DNA from 4 places in the Sessilibacter sp. MAH3 genome. Region 1 is predicted to be linked to each of the others. Evidence: predicted binding sites of a transcription regulator. Region 1 holds the regulator's gene; each other region holds the start of a gene.
The links. Region 1 encodes LexA, which represses DNA repair genes until DNA is damaged. Its sites were predicted from a motif close to ACTGTNTNTANANACAGT; they were not measured.

Region 2: ruvC (crossover junction endodeoxyribonuclease RuvC) is a predicted target of LexA. The motif match lies at 1,971-1,988, and genes of this name have one in related genera.
Region 3: ACYQ2C_RS03350 (YebG family protein) is a predicted target of LexA. The motif match lies at 1,623-1,640, and genes of this name have one in related genera.
Region 4: recA (recombinase RecA) is a predicted target of LexA. The motif match lies at 1,485-1,502, and genes of this name have one in related genera.

The regions. Positions count from the first base shown of each region.
Region 1 covers NZ_BAAGIE010000001.1:356,791-360,071, forward strand. The annotation lists gene ACYQ2C_RS01435 (hypothetical protein) at 297-809, opposite strand; gene lexA (transcriptional repressor LexA) at 852-1,463, opposite strand; gene nagZ (beta-N-acetylhexosaminidase) at 1,794-2,831, shown strand; gene ACYQ2C_RS01450 (mechanosensitive ion channel family protein) at 2,837-3,281, shown strand, end outside.
Region 2 covers NZ_BAAGIE010000001.1:208,621-211,901, reverse strand. The annotation lists gene ruvB (Holliday junction branch migration DNA helicase RuvB) at 1-707, opposite strand, end outside; gene ruvA (Holliday junction branch migration protein RuvA) at 752-1,375, opposite strand; gene ruvC (crossover junction endodeoxyribonuclease RuvC) at 1,441-1,962, opposite strand; gene ACYQ2C_RS00825 (hypothetical protein) at 2,111-2,734, opposite strand; gene ACYQ2C_RS00820 (hypothetical protein) at 2,884-3,281, opposite strand, start outside.
Region 3 covers NZ_BAAGIE010000003.1:138,614-141,894, forward strand. The annotation lists gene ACYQ2C_RS03350 (YebG family protein) at 1,291-1,602, opposite strand; gene murJ (murein biosynthesis integral membrane protein MurJ) at 1,809-3,281, shown strand, end outside.
Region 4 covers NZ_BAAGIE010000012.1:101,483-104,763, forward strand. The annotation lists gene recA (recombinase RecA) at 290-1,336, opposite strand; gene ACYQ2C_RS09400 (CinA family protein) at 1,530-2,027, opposite strand; gene mutS (DNA mismatch repair protein MutS) at 2,302-3,281, shown strand, end outside.

The sequences.
Region 1 (3,281 bases):
GGGAATCTATATTTCGAATTAATCAGTTTTTTTAAAAAATTGAGTTTTTAGTTTTAAGAAATTTTAAGCCTGCTTAGGCGGCAGTCATTAAAAATAAGACTGAAAGAGCGGGGTGGCGACCGAATAAACAAACGAATAAAAAAAGCAATTACACTGTTGTTAATTCTGTATTTATATAAATGTTTTAATAATTGTAGATGTGTTGTATTGCTTGCAGACAGTTACTTAACGTAAGAGCAATAAATATGTTTAACCTTGTTTCACAGTAGCTTTCTTATTCAGGCTTATTCAGATTGTTAATTCTGGTGCGTAACCAGTAATCCAGAACAGTTACCAGTGTTGGCTGCTTGGGTTAATTGCTCAAGTTGTTGGTCGTTAAAACCATCAAAAATGGCAACTACACAATGGCTTGTGCCTGTTATTAATGCTTTTTCGGTGACGGAATATAAATCTGATGTATTGTTAGGATAAATAATGCGAAGATTTTTTAGATTTACGCCGTAGTCAAGCAATACATTTTTATCAATAACTTCATCGCTTACCCAGCTTACCCATCGATTACCCGCTAATTGTGTTTGACGTGCAATCATTGGCAACAATAGTTGATCTAAATTCGAACAATATTTAGAAATTACCAATTGAGTAATGTTGCTTAAAACAGCACCGCTTTGCGATGCTGTTTCTGTATTAGATGCACGTTTGGATAGTGCTCTAATTGACTGTCTAGTAAACGCGGTTGTTTCTGAGATAAAGCCGAATTGATTGACTAAGGAGTCCGTAAACAGAGACATTTGTTGTGCAGAATCCATTTTATTACTCCGTATCAGTAATATAAGTACTTAAAAATCGAATTATTGGGTTTGTCGAATAACGCCGACACTTATACCTTCGATAGCAAATTCCTGCTCTCGAAGGTCAATGGTAATGATGTCAAATTCTTCATTTTCTGGAAGCAACTCAACTATAGAGCGGTTTTTACCGCGTCTTAGACGTTTTACGGTTACTTCATCATCAATACGGGCAACAATAATTTGCCCACTTCTTACTTGGGTTGTTTTGTGAACGGCTAATAAATCACCTTCTAGAATTCCGGCATTTTTCATACTCATGCCGCGAACGCGAAGAAAATAATCTGCTGAGGGCGAGAAAAAAGCGTTATCGATATTGCAATAATTTTCGATATTTTCTTGCGCCAAAATTGGGTAACCCGCTGCCACCAAGCCAATAATGGGTATACCAGACTCCTCAACTTGCTCTTTTAAGCGAATACCTCTAGAGGCACTTGGCACCATCTCAATAGCGCCTTTTCGCTCCAAGGCACGCAAATGTTCCTCTGCGGCGTTGGCTGATTTAAAGCCAAGTGCTAGAGCTATTTCTGCACGCGTAGGAGGAAAGCCGGTTGCATCTATATGTTCACGAATTAAATTTAAAACTTGTTGTTGTCGAGCGGTTAGTTTAATCATGTCTAATATGCTGATTCTTTAAGCGTGGGGCGGTAGTTTTTAAGGTGAAACGGCAAAGTTTATTGCAATTGTTTCTTCAAATTAAAAACAGTGTTGGCCGCACTGGGCTGGTCTTATATACAGTGTTTTAGTTTATACAGTGTTTCTACTGTACACGCAACCAGTAAATCAGAATTTAGTCATTGTTCGTTGATTAGAAACGCACGATGTAGAATTGAATTATGCCCGAAGTTTTTTTCTTTTATAGCCGCAATTATTGACACCTCCCAGCCTAAATATTAGTGTGCCCGCTTTTTAATTGCGTAATCTTTATTCGAATTGGATCTATAAATGGGTAATGCCAAGGTTTTAAGTGCCGGGCCAGTTATTCTTGATGTAGCCGGTACCGAGTTGTCGGCGGAAGATCGAGAGCTTTTGACGCATCCAAATGTGGGTGGTGTCATTCTCTTCGCCCGCAACACTAAAACGGCCGAGCAAACCGCTCATTTATGTCGCAACATTAAAAATATCCGCGAAAACTTGCTGATTTGTATCGATCAAGAAGGCGGGCGAGTGCAGCGCTTAACCGAAGGCGTAACAACCATTCCGCCCATGGCGTCTTTATCAAAGCTCTACCAGCAAAGCGCAGAAAAAGGCTTGTCATTGGCTCGTGAACTGGGTTGGCTGTTAGCGTTTGAACTCAGAACTTGCGGTATCGACAACACCTTAGCGCCAGTTTTAGATTTAGACGACAACCAAAACCCCGCTATTGGCTCGCGCTCCTTTTCTATCGATCCTTTAACAACGCTTGCGCTGGCAGAATCGTTTATTTTAGGTATGAACGAAGCGAGTATGCAGGCTGTTGGTAAGCATTTTCCGGGTCACGGATTCGTTAAAGTTGACAGTCACATTGATTTGCCGAGAGATCATCGGCCTCTTGCCGAGATCGCCGCTCGGGACCTAGTTCCTTTCGAGCAGCTGATTAAAAAGTCTTGTCTTGCCGGAGTAATGCCTGCGCATATTGTTTTCGAAGATGTCGACGCCAATCCTGTTGGGTTTTCGGCGCTATGGCTAAAAGACATATTAAGAAAGCGTTATGGTTTTAATGGATTGATATTTAGCGACGATCTGAACATGGCCGGTGCGAAATTAGCCGGTGGTTATTTGGCCGCAGCTGCTACTGCGTTAACCGCCGGTTGTGATTTTGTTTTGATGTGTAACAACCGATCCGGCGCCACCGAAATAGTTGATGGTTTAGATGGTTTTGCGCTTTCTAAACAAGCGTTAACCATTAAAAAAACCATGCTTTGCCACGGCAGTTACGAATTTAATCCGCAACTCAGCCAACGTAGAATGAATATCCTTGAACGACTAGCGAACGAGCTGTAAACGTCATGGCGCAATTGTACGCAACACTAGTCGAAAACCCGGTCGCGCAGTGTAGCCTTTTGTTATTGGCTACGGTGATTGTCGCGTGGCTGATGCGCAAGCTATTAAGGCGCTCGCTTTGCCAAGCCAAAAAAACCGTAAACCCTTGGGATGATTGCCTTTTTTACGCCCTTAAAACCCCGCTCAACTTCGCGGTTCTTCTGCTGGGTATCAGCTTTGCCATTTCACTACCTTTTAGCGATCAAGAGCTAATTGTTGAATACGCATTTTCGGCCAGACAATACGGACTTATCCTGTTATTGGCTTGGTTTTTAATTCGTGGTATTCGCCGATCCGAGAAAATTTACCAAAACGAAGTTTCTGCAAATCACAAGATCGACCCAACCACCGCCGCTGCTCTGAGTCGAATTTTGGGTGTTTGCGTAGTGATCTCGACGCTTCTCATTATTC
Region 2 (3,281 bases), 150 kb from region 1:
CGAACGCGTCTTAGCAGTCTTAGAGCAATTCGTGGTGTCCCACGTGAGCGTTTAGCGATTTCGGCAGCACCGGTAGCTTCTAATCGAATGGACATTAAACTGCCAGCGCGAGCAATGATATGGGTCAAATCGGCAATATTGACGAATTCCAAGCGTTGCACAATACCAAACCGATCCCGCAACGGCGAGGTTAATAAGCCAGCACGGGTAGTGGCTCCCACAAGAGTAAAAGGTGGTAAATCAATCTTGATAGAACGCGCAGCCGGGCCCTCGCCAATCATAATATCGAGCTGGAAGTCTTCCATGGCAGGATAGAGAACTTCTTCGACAACTGGGCTCAAACGATGAATTTCATCGATAAACAACACATCCCCAGACTCAAGATTGGTCATCAGCGCGGCAAGATCACCGGCTCTTTCTAAAACTGGACCAGAGGTAGTCTTTAACTCGGTGCCCATTTCGGCGGCAATGATGTTCGCTAGGGTGGTCTTCCCAAGCCCTGGTGGGCCAAAAATTAAAGTGTGATCGAGGGCCTCGTTGCGTTTTTTTGCAGCGTGGATGAAGATCTCCATTTGTTCGCGAACCACAGGTTGCCCCACGTAATCGGATAAGCGTTTGGGACGAACCGTGCGATCAAGCACGTCTTCACGCTGATCGGCAACCGCCGAAACCAGTCTGGGAGCATCAAGGTGATCTTTGTCGATCATAGTGGATTATCTTTTACCGAAAGATGTGCAGTTTATGGAACGATTCAGCCGGGCAACATACTTTTTAATGCTAAACGAATCAACTCTTCTGAACGTTCAGGCGCGTGCTCTTTAAGAACACGATTAATCGCTTTAGAAGCCTCAACCGGTTTATAACCCAAAGCAATCAAAGCGCTTTCAGCTTCCGAAACAATAGCGTTTTGATTAACGCCAAGATCGAAGGACTCCGTAACGGTGTTTGCGGCAGCTTCGCTGGGCACTTGCCAGTCTTTAAGGCGATCTTGCATTTCGATTACCAAACGCTCGGCGGTCTTTTTACCCACGCCGGGAATTTTTACTAACCGCGTGCTATCACCAAGAGTCACGGCATGCACGAATTCCTGAGTTTCCATACCCGACAAAATAGCCAAAGCCAACTTAGGACCTACACCACTGACTTTAATTAAATGACGAAATAACAAACGATCTTTTTGATCAATAAACGCAAACAACTGTTGTGCATTTTCGCTGACCGAAAAATGCGTGTGCAGGGTAACCTTCTCTCCCAGCCCCGGTAATTGATAAATACTGGTCATGGGAGCTTGCACTTCATAACCCACACCGTTGACATCTATTAACAAAAAGGGAGGTTGTTTTTCGGCGAGAATACCGGTTAAGCGACCGATCATAAAAGTCTGAACTCAGTTATAAAAAATATGTGTATAGGGTTGACACTAGGTAACAGCAATTCGGCCTAAACCAGCCGTCCACGTCGAAAAGCCACTGACTTAGTGGTTGCAATCAAATGCTGATGGGTATGAGCGTGACATAACGCCACAGCCAAAGCATCCGCAGCATCTTCTTGAGGTGTAGCCGACAATCGCAGCAGATGCTTGACCATATGCTGAACCTGATATTTATCGGCGGCTCCTGTACCTACCACGGATTGTTTAACCTTTCGGGCTTCGTACTCAAAAACCTCAAGCTCCGAGTGTACACCAGCCACAATAGCAGCACCGCGAGCCTGACCCAGTTTTAGTGCAGAGCCTGCGCTTTTTGACACAAATACTTGTTCTACTGCCATTTGCTGAGGCTGATACTCTTCGATAATTTCGATCAATGAACGGAAGATGATTTTGAGGCGTGCAGGCAAAGGAGATTCTGCAGGAAGACGGATGACACCACTACCGATGTATTCGTTTTTACTGCCAATGGTATTGATAACACCAAAGCCGGTTTTTAGAGAGCCGGGGTCAATACCCAGGATAAGCGCCATAGAAAAAGCCTGAATTTATATACAGGTGAAGTCTGTCAGCGTCGGCCTTCTGGGTCAAGCATATGAAGAATAACAACATCAGAAACTCCACTCTTTGGGAGTTTCTGAGTTTTCAGTGCTAGGTTTTTCAGTGCTAGGTTTTCCAGTACTAGGGTTTAGAGGAATGTAATACTCGGACTCGCTCACCATTGTTATCAACAGTGGTTTTTGCTTGTTGACGCTCAGGCGGATTACCAACCACTACCGGCAATGCGTAGGTTCGGTTTTGTTTGAAACCATCTGTCTCGGTTTCGATAAACACATTCAAATAATACCGCCCCTCTAAGGTTGACGATACAGTTACATCCATTTGCACGGGATCGTTACCGGTAACAGCACCAGAAAAATCGCTGCTACTCATACTCATATCTTGATCGGTAGACGTCACCGTCACTGACATAATATCCATGTCATAAGACGGTGTGAACGATAGCGTGATGGTTTCAGATTCGGTCAATTCGGTTTTGCCATCGTAGTTATGATCGAACACAACTGCGGCGCCGGGTTTTAGATAATGATCACCCAAACGTAATCCCGAATGATTTTTAGAGCTGGTCACAGACACTTCAGCGGCGCGAGTATCTTGGGCTTCTTGCTTTACATCAGCGTTATTTATGTCGGTTTGGACACCTGTTTTCACATCACTTATTTGTTTTACACCGCTTGCTTGGCTAGCCAGAGTAGCCACAGAAACAAGCATCAAACCTGCTAATATTGATAAAAACGGTTTCATTGTTTGTTTTCTCATCAAATATGGCTTTGGCGGTATTGAAAGTACCAAAGCCTAAAATAAGATTCTCGTTAAGGATTAAAATCGCTCAACAAATGTTGTTAGTAAAAACTTGTTAGCTTAGAAATTATGGTTAGTTAAAAATTCGTGCGTCAAAGAGCCGTTGTTACGGTAAGGGTAAAACACGAGTCGGTGTTTAGATCATCGTAGACTTCAAAGACAAGATCTCCCGCGGGAAGCGATAAATTCGCGTCTTCTACGTTCAAAACTCCGGATAAAGAACCGTTAATAGCTTGCCCTTGCTGCAAAACAAAGAAATCAGGGTCTGTAGCGGTTGCACCCATGGTACGAGCAACACGAATGTTGTAAAGGTCTTGCGTTAAACCTTCTAATAAGAAGAAGCGACGATTGCCTAATCGGTTGAAGGAACCAAAGTCATTGATGACACAAAATTCTTGAGACTGCCCTAGGGTAATTAAGTAATAAACCGGTAAGGTGAGCGAATTACCACCGTCATTGTTTTCACCGGTACCTATGGCATCGTTCACTA
Region 3 (3,281 bases), on a different contig from region 1:
GCTTACTGCTTTGTTAGCTACCAAAAACATAAATACATCAATAAATGACGGAGTCAGAGTGGACCTGGTATCTAATCCATTAGAACTTTGTCCATTTTCGTAAGATAGGTTTGCATCTGAACTTAAGCGAGACCATAAGCGTGAGTTTTAGAGTTAACTCATACATGTCTTATATCGGATAAGTGCAGTTACTTTGTGATTAGTCTCTTTTCGGTAATTATATAACTGTTTAAACAATATGCAAAAGTGTGAACTACTTAATAGCTTTAAATTAAATGTTAAATTTTGTTTTCTTGTTCAAGAATAAGTAAATACTAATGTTAAGACTTGTTGTGCAAAATAATTCTGATCAGTATCTCTGATACTCATCCGTAATTTAATCAAGGGATAGAAATTAAAAATGTGATTTCCAATTCTTTAACCATTTCAATTATTTACCGTTCTTGAAATTGGCGAGGCTTGCCAGTATAGCTGGAAACTCTAGATTGATTAGAGCTTTCTATATTTTTTTGGTGGATTTTTGTAGTCGGTTTTTTTTTGGATTGTTCGATCAAATAAATCTTATTGGTTTGATCATTCCAGATTGAGATTGATAAACAAGGATTCGATTCAATGATGATATTACAAGTGAATTTCTATAAATAGCAAATCACTATAATTGTATCAAAAGAATTACTTAAATTAGGAATTAAGAGAGAAAAGCAAAAAACTGAAAATTAGATGAATATAATTTGTTAAATAGAAGTTTTGAATATAACAGTAAGATTCTCGATGTCGGCACAATTTCAATAAATGTGGATTATTAAAATTAGAGGTTCGTAATAAACATATTGTTTAATCTTGTAATTAATTCGGGTTTGCTTAAATTTATCCAAGGTGCAAATAAGGAATACGTTAAAAGAATTTTTAACTCATCTAATGAATGCTTGAACCTAAATAAAGGAACCTCCAATTAACTCAAGCATAAATTAATCAAAAGACAAAAATTGACAATGCAATTCCCGATTTTCTCAAAATTTCAATGCCTATCGTTCTTGAAATTGGCAGCAAGTCCTTGTGTCGATGGAAGCTCTGGGGCAATTAGAGTTTCCAAAAGTTTTTTGCATGAAATTAAAATTACGATCGCCGTCCTTGGCGATCTCAAACCAACATCCTGTCGGTAACATTAAAGGCTAGCAAAGAAGACTAACCCGAGAGGGGGTAATTCGTATAAATATTGGAGTCCTTTCCAAACGATATCCCTGATTTCTTAACCATCGAAAGTGATTTTCGATTGGTATAGCTCAAATTTTAAAGTGAAGACACGCCACTCAATGAAGTTACATTGCTGTCAGTTTTTGTGGCTGAAGATGATGAATCTTCAAATTTTTCCAACAGTGCGTCAGGTTTGCCTTTGCATGCTTTTACGAGTAGTTCTCGTCGTTTTGCGAGTAGCAAACCAATTTTTTCGGCCGAATCTTCGTCTAATCCAGGGATTTCCTGTTCAATTAGCGTTGTAATGTTTGCAGCAAGCTCTAGCATGCTGTCGTGTTCTTCTGCATCTTTTTTGTTGTCGAACATAGCGCCATCTCGATCACATTTCCAAACTGCTACAACAGCCATTTTCTTCCCCTTCTATAAGTACTGTATGTGTGTACAGTATTTTATTTTTGTCTGCAGGTCAACCAGTTTTAATGAGCGTTATGCATACAAAATAGTTAACGAGCTTGCCGAAGGTCTGAATTTCATAGCTCGACATTCGGTCACTTGCATATCAACACAGTAAAATCAGGTACACTGCCCAAAATTTCTGCCTAGGAATTCGCTGCTTGGAAAAATTACCACCTGAAAAAAATTCATCGTTACAAGAAGCTTCTGGAAAAAAAAGTCTGTTTCGCTCAAGTTCTATCGTCGGCTCAATGACCATGTCGTCACGCATTTTGGGATTGATTCGCGACGTATGTTTTGCGCGGTTTGTGGGTGCCGAGGCGGGGGCAGATGCCTTCTATGTGGCATTTAAGATTCCCAATTTTTTTCGCCGGTTATTTGCTGAGGGGGCGTTTTCTCAGGCATTTGTGCCGGTTCTGAGTGAATACCGTACTAAAGGCAGTTCTCAGGCCGTCAAGCTTCTCATAGATCACGTCTGTGGTGCTCTGGGATCAGTCCTGTTGCTCTTTACTGTATTGGCCGTTTTGGGCGCGCCTGTGGTTGCAACACTCTTTGCTCCTGGATTCGTGAACGATGAAGTTAAATTCGATCTGGCGACCGATCTTTTGCGAATTACGTTTCCTTATTTGTTTTTGATTTCCATGACAGGCTTTGCTGGAGCCGTGCTCAACAGTTATGACCGTTTTGCGATTCCCGCACTGACTCCGATTTGGTTGAATATCTGTTTGATTGGCGCTGCGCTTTTTGCTGCTCCTTATTTCTCGCAGCCTGCTTACGCGCTGGCTTGGGGCGTTTTGATTGCTGGGGTTGTGCAGTTGCTGTTTCAATTGCCTTTTCTGGCACAACTGCAACTCATGCCAAAGCCGAAGGTTAATTTCCGTCACGAAGGGGTTATTCAGGTACTTTCATTGATGGCACCGGCAATCTTTGGTGTTTCAGTAAGTCAGCTAAATCTACTTCTCGATACCGTGCTAGCGTCTTTCTTACCAACGGGAAGTGTTTCTTGGTTGTACTATTCTGATCGATTATCAGAGCTGCCCTTGGGCGTTTTTGCGGTGGCGATAGGTACGGTTATTTTGCCGAATTTATCGCGTTTACACGCCAGTGAAGATCCTGGCCGATTCAGTGCGACCCTTGACTGGGCACTCAGAATGATTGTGATGATTGCAGTGCCCGCTGCGCTGGCGTTGATTCTCTTAGCCGAGCCTATTCTCAGCACCTTGTTTTTATACGGTAAAACGACCGCTTTCGATATTGAAATGTCGACGTGGAGCCTTCGTGCTTATGCGTTGGGATTAGTCGCATTCATGCTTATTAAAGTGCTAGCGCCGGGTTTTTATGCGCGCCAAGATATGAAAACGCCAGTGAAAATAGGCATTAAAGCCATGATTGCTAACATGGTTTTTAATGTGGTGTTTGTGGTGCCGTTGTATTTTTATTTAAATTTAGGCCACGTTGGTCTTGCCTTGGCGACTTCTGTTTCGGCTTTCTTGAATGCAGGTTGGTTACTTCACGAGTTGAAAAAGCGCGAGGTTTATCAACCAGAGCCGGTATGGAGGCGAATGTTCTTTACGCAAGCGGTTGCTAATGGTGTTATGGCACTTTTGCTGGTCTTAATTCTCACGCAAGTACCT
Region 4 (3,281 bases), on a different contig from region 1:
ATATTTTTCAAACGCTCGATTGCTTATGAGAGACGCTGATTAACCTAGAGTTTCTCGCGACACAAGGATGTGTCGCCAATTTCAAGAACGGCAAGTGATTGAAATTGTGAAGAAATTGGAAATCACATTTTCAATTTCTTCCCTCTGATTAAATCAAGGATGAGTTAATCAGAGGTTCCTAGAGTTTCTTATCAATAAAAAAGCCGACATTTAAAGTCGGCTTTTTACTAATGAAAGTCTATTAAATACTCTGATTAACTCATGGGTGACTCAATCAGTAATCTTAATATTATTCTTCAACTTCAGAAGACTCTTCATCAACCTCGACGGCGTCATCTTCTCTACTTGTCTCAGGTAATAATTTTTCTCTAATTTGTAACTCAATAGTTTTAGCAATCTCTGGATTTTCACGCAAAAAGCGCATGGAGTTATTTTTACCCTGGCCAATCTTATCGCCTTGATAACTGTACCAAGCGCCGGACTTATCGATTAAACCGAGTTTTACGCCATAGTCGATTATTTCACCCAACAGGTTAATACCCTGACCGTAAAGGATTTGGAATTCTGCTTGTTTAAACGGCGGAGCAACTTTGTTTTTAACCACTTTTACTCGGGTTTCGCTACCAATGACTTCTTCGCCTTCTTTTACCGAGCCGATTCGGCGAATATCTAACCGTATAGAGGCATAAAACTTCAGTGCATTACCACCGGTGGTAGTTTCTGGAGAGCCGAACATCACACCAATTTTCATACGAATTTGGTTGATGAAAATAGCCAAACAGTTAGCGTTTTTGATATTACCGGTAATTTTACGCAAGGCTTGCGACATAAGACGAGCCTGCAAACCCACGTGATGATCACCCATTTCACCTTCGATTTCAGCCTTTGGCGTTAACGCCGCAACAGAGTCAACCACAAGAACGTCAACAGCACCGGAGCGAACCAGCATGTCGGCAACTTCTAAAGCTTGTTCACCGGTGTCTGGCTGGGAAACGATAAGATCGTCAACATTAACCCCGAGCTTTTCAGCGTAAATAGGATCCAGCGCGTGCTCGGCGTCGATAAATGCGCAGGTACCGCCTTGTTTTTGGGCTTCAGCGATGACTTGTAACGTTAAAGTGGTTTTACCAGAAGATTCTGGGCCGTAAATTTCAACGATACGTCCCTTTGGTAAACCGCCAATACCCAGCGCGGAATCTAAACCAATAGAGCCTGTAGAAACCGAAGGAATATTATGATGTTCACGGTCTCCCATGCGCATGACCGTGCCTTTACCAAACTGTCGTTCAATTTGGCTTAAAGCCGCGGCAAGTGCTTTCTCTTTATTGGCGTCCATTGATATCCTCGTGGGTTTAACGTTTTTTTGTTTCATAAGCTGCGTTGGTTCTTTAAGGTTAGAGTATCAAAAGCCGTAGCTTACAAAATATGACACCGATTAGTGAACCCAAGCGGCTGAATTCAGTTGCTTTAAATTATCACATGATACTGTATAAGAAAACAGTTATTGTTTATTTATACAGTATTTTTCATTAGCCATTACCCGGTACCATTTCGATCAAACCACGCAAGCTGGCCATGGTCGCTTGACGGCGAACTTCGGCTCGCCCACCGTTAAATTGAAAATGTTTACTAACAGTTTGACGATTACTTTTTGAGCTCCAGGCAATCCAAACTGTACCTATGGGTTTTTCTTTACTGCCGCCGGTTGGCCCCGCTACACCGCTAACAGCCACCGAAAAATCAGCACCCGAAGCTCTTAATGCACCCTCCGCCATTTCTTGAACAACGGCTTCGCTGACTGCACCGTGAGTGTTAAGTGTTTCTTCATTTACACCCAATTGTTGGGTTTTGGCTTGGTTTGAGTAGGTAACCCAACCCAGTTGAAACCACAGAGAACTGCCCGGAATTTCAGTAATTGCCGCAGCGATACCGCCACCAGTACACGACTCTGCCGTGGTACAGGTCAAACTTTTTTCTGACAATAGATTTCCCAATTGTTGGGCAAGAGATTCTGTCATTGATTTCATAATTTAAACTATCGGTTTCCTATCAGTACTTCGGTGAGGCGCGCTGAGAAGCTCGTCTCTGAGATTAGCTTCCATCAGTGAGTATATGTACGAGATACGTTAGACTATCGTGCTTTTATTTTCGAGCTCAAGTAAACCTTGAGCGGAACCGGTCGCAAATTGCGATCATTCATTCCAAGTAAACAATCAAATTGTCTTTATGGACCCACAAAATCTCCAAAACGCGCAAAATTTCTCCGCGATAGACACCGCCGATTTATCTCACCACACGCCGATGATGCAGCAATACCTGCGCATCAAGGCCGAGCATCCGCACGAATTGGTGTTTTATCGTATGGGCGATTTTTACGAGCTCTTTTTTGATGACGCTAAAAAAGCATCCGAGCTATTAGATGTCACACTAACCGCTCGTGGAAAATCCGGCGGCAATCCAACTCCCATGGCTGGTGTTCCGTTTCACGCAGCAGAGGCCTATTTAGCGAAGCTGGTTCGTTTGGGCGAGTCGGTTGCCATTTGCGAGCAGGTCGGTGATCCCGCCGAAAGCAAAGGCCCGGTCGAGCGAAAGGTTGTGCGGGTAGTCACTCCGGGTACGGTTAGTGATGAAGCTTTATTGAACGAAAATAAAGACAATTTATTAGTAGCTGTTAATGTTGTTGATAACTGTTTTGGAATTGCCACCTTAGACATTGGCAGTGGCCGCTTCCATGTTTTAGAGGTCTTCGGTGAAGAAGCATTATTGGCAGAAGTTGAGCGATTAAAGCCCGCCGAAATATTGTTTGCGGAAGATTTAGGTGGCCAGTACCTGCCGCCGAAAACACGTGGTCAGCGACCTCGCCCACCTTGGGAATTTGATTACGATACGGCTACCCGGTTGCTGTGTGAGCAGTTTGCCACCAAAGACTTATCGGGATTTGGCTGTGGAAATCTGAACGCTGCCATTGGCGCTGCTGGTTGCTTACTTTCTTATGCCCAAGAAACCCAGCGCACATCGCTGCCGCATATTCGCTCGTTAAAACATGAAGATCGCGATGAAGCAGTAGCCCTTGATGGCGCAACTCGTCGTAACCTAGAAATCGATTTGAATTTATCGGGTGAAGAATCTAATACCCTCTACTCGGTTTTAAATAAAAGCGCTACCGCCATGGGTAGCCGCTTGTTACGCCGTTGGCTGAATCGTCCGCTGCAAAATCTTGCGATTTTAACGGAGCGCCAAGATGCTATTGAGGCCTTGTCGCAAAACTATCATTACGAATC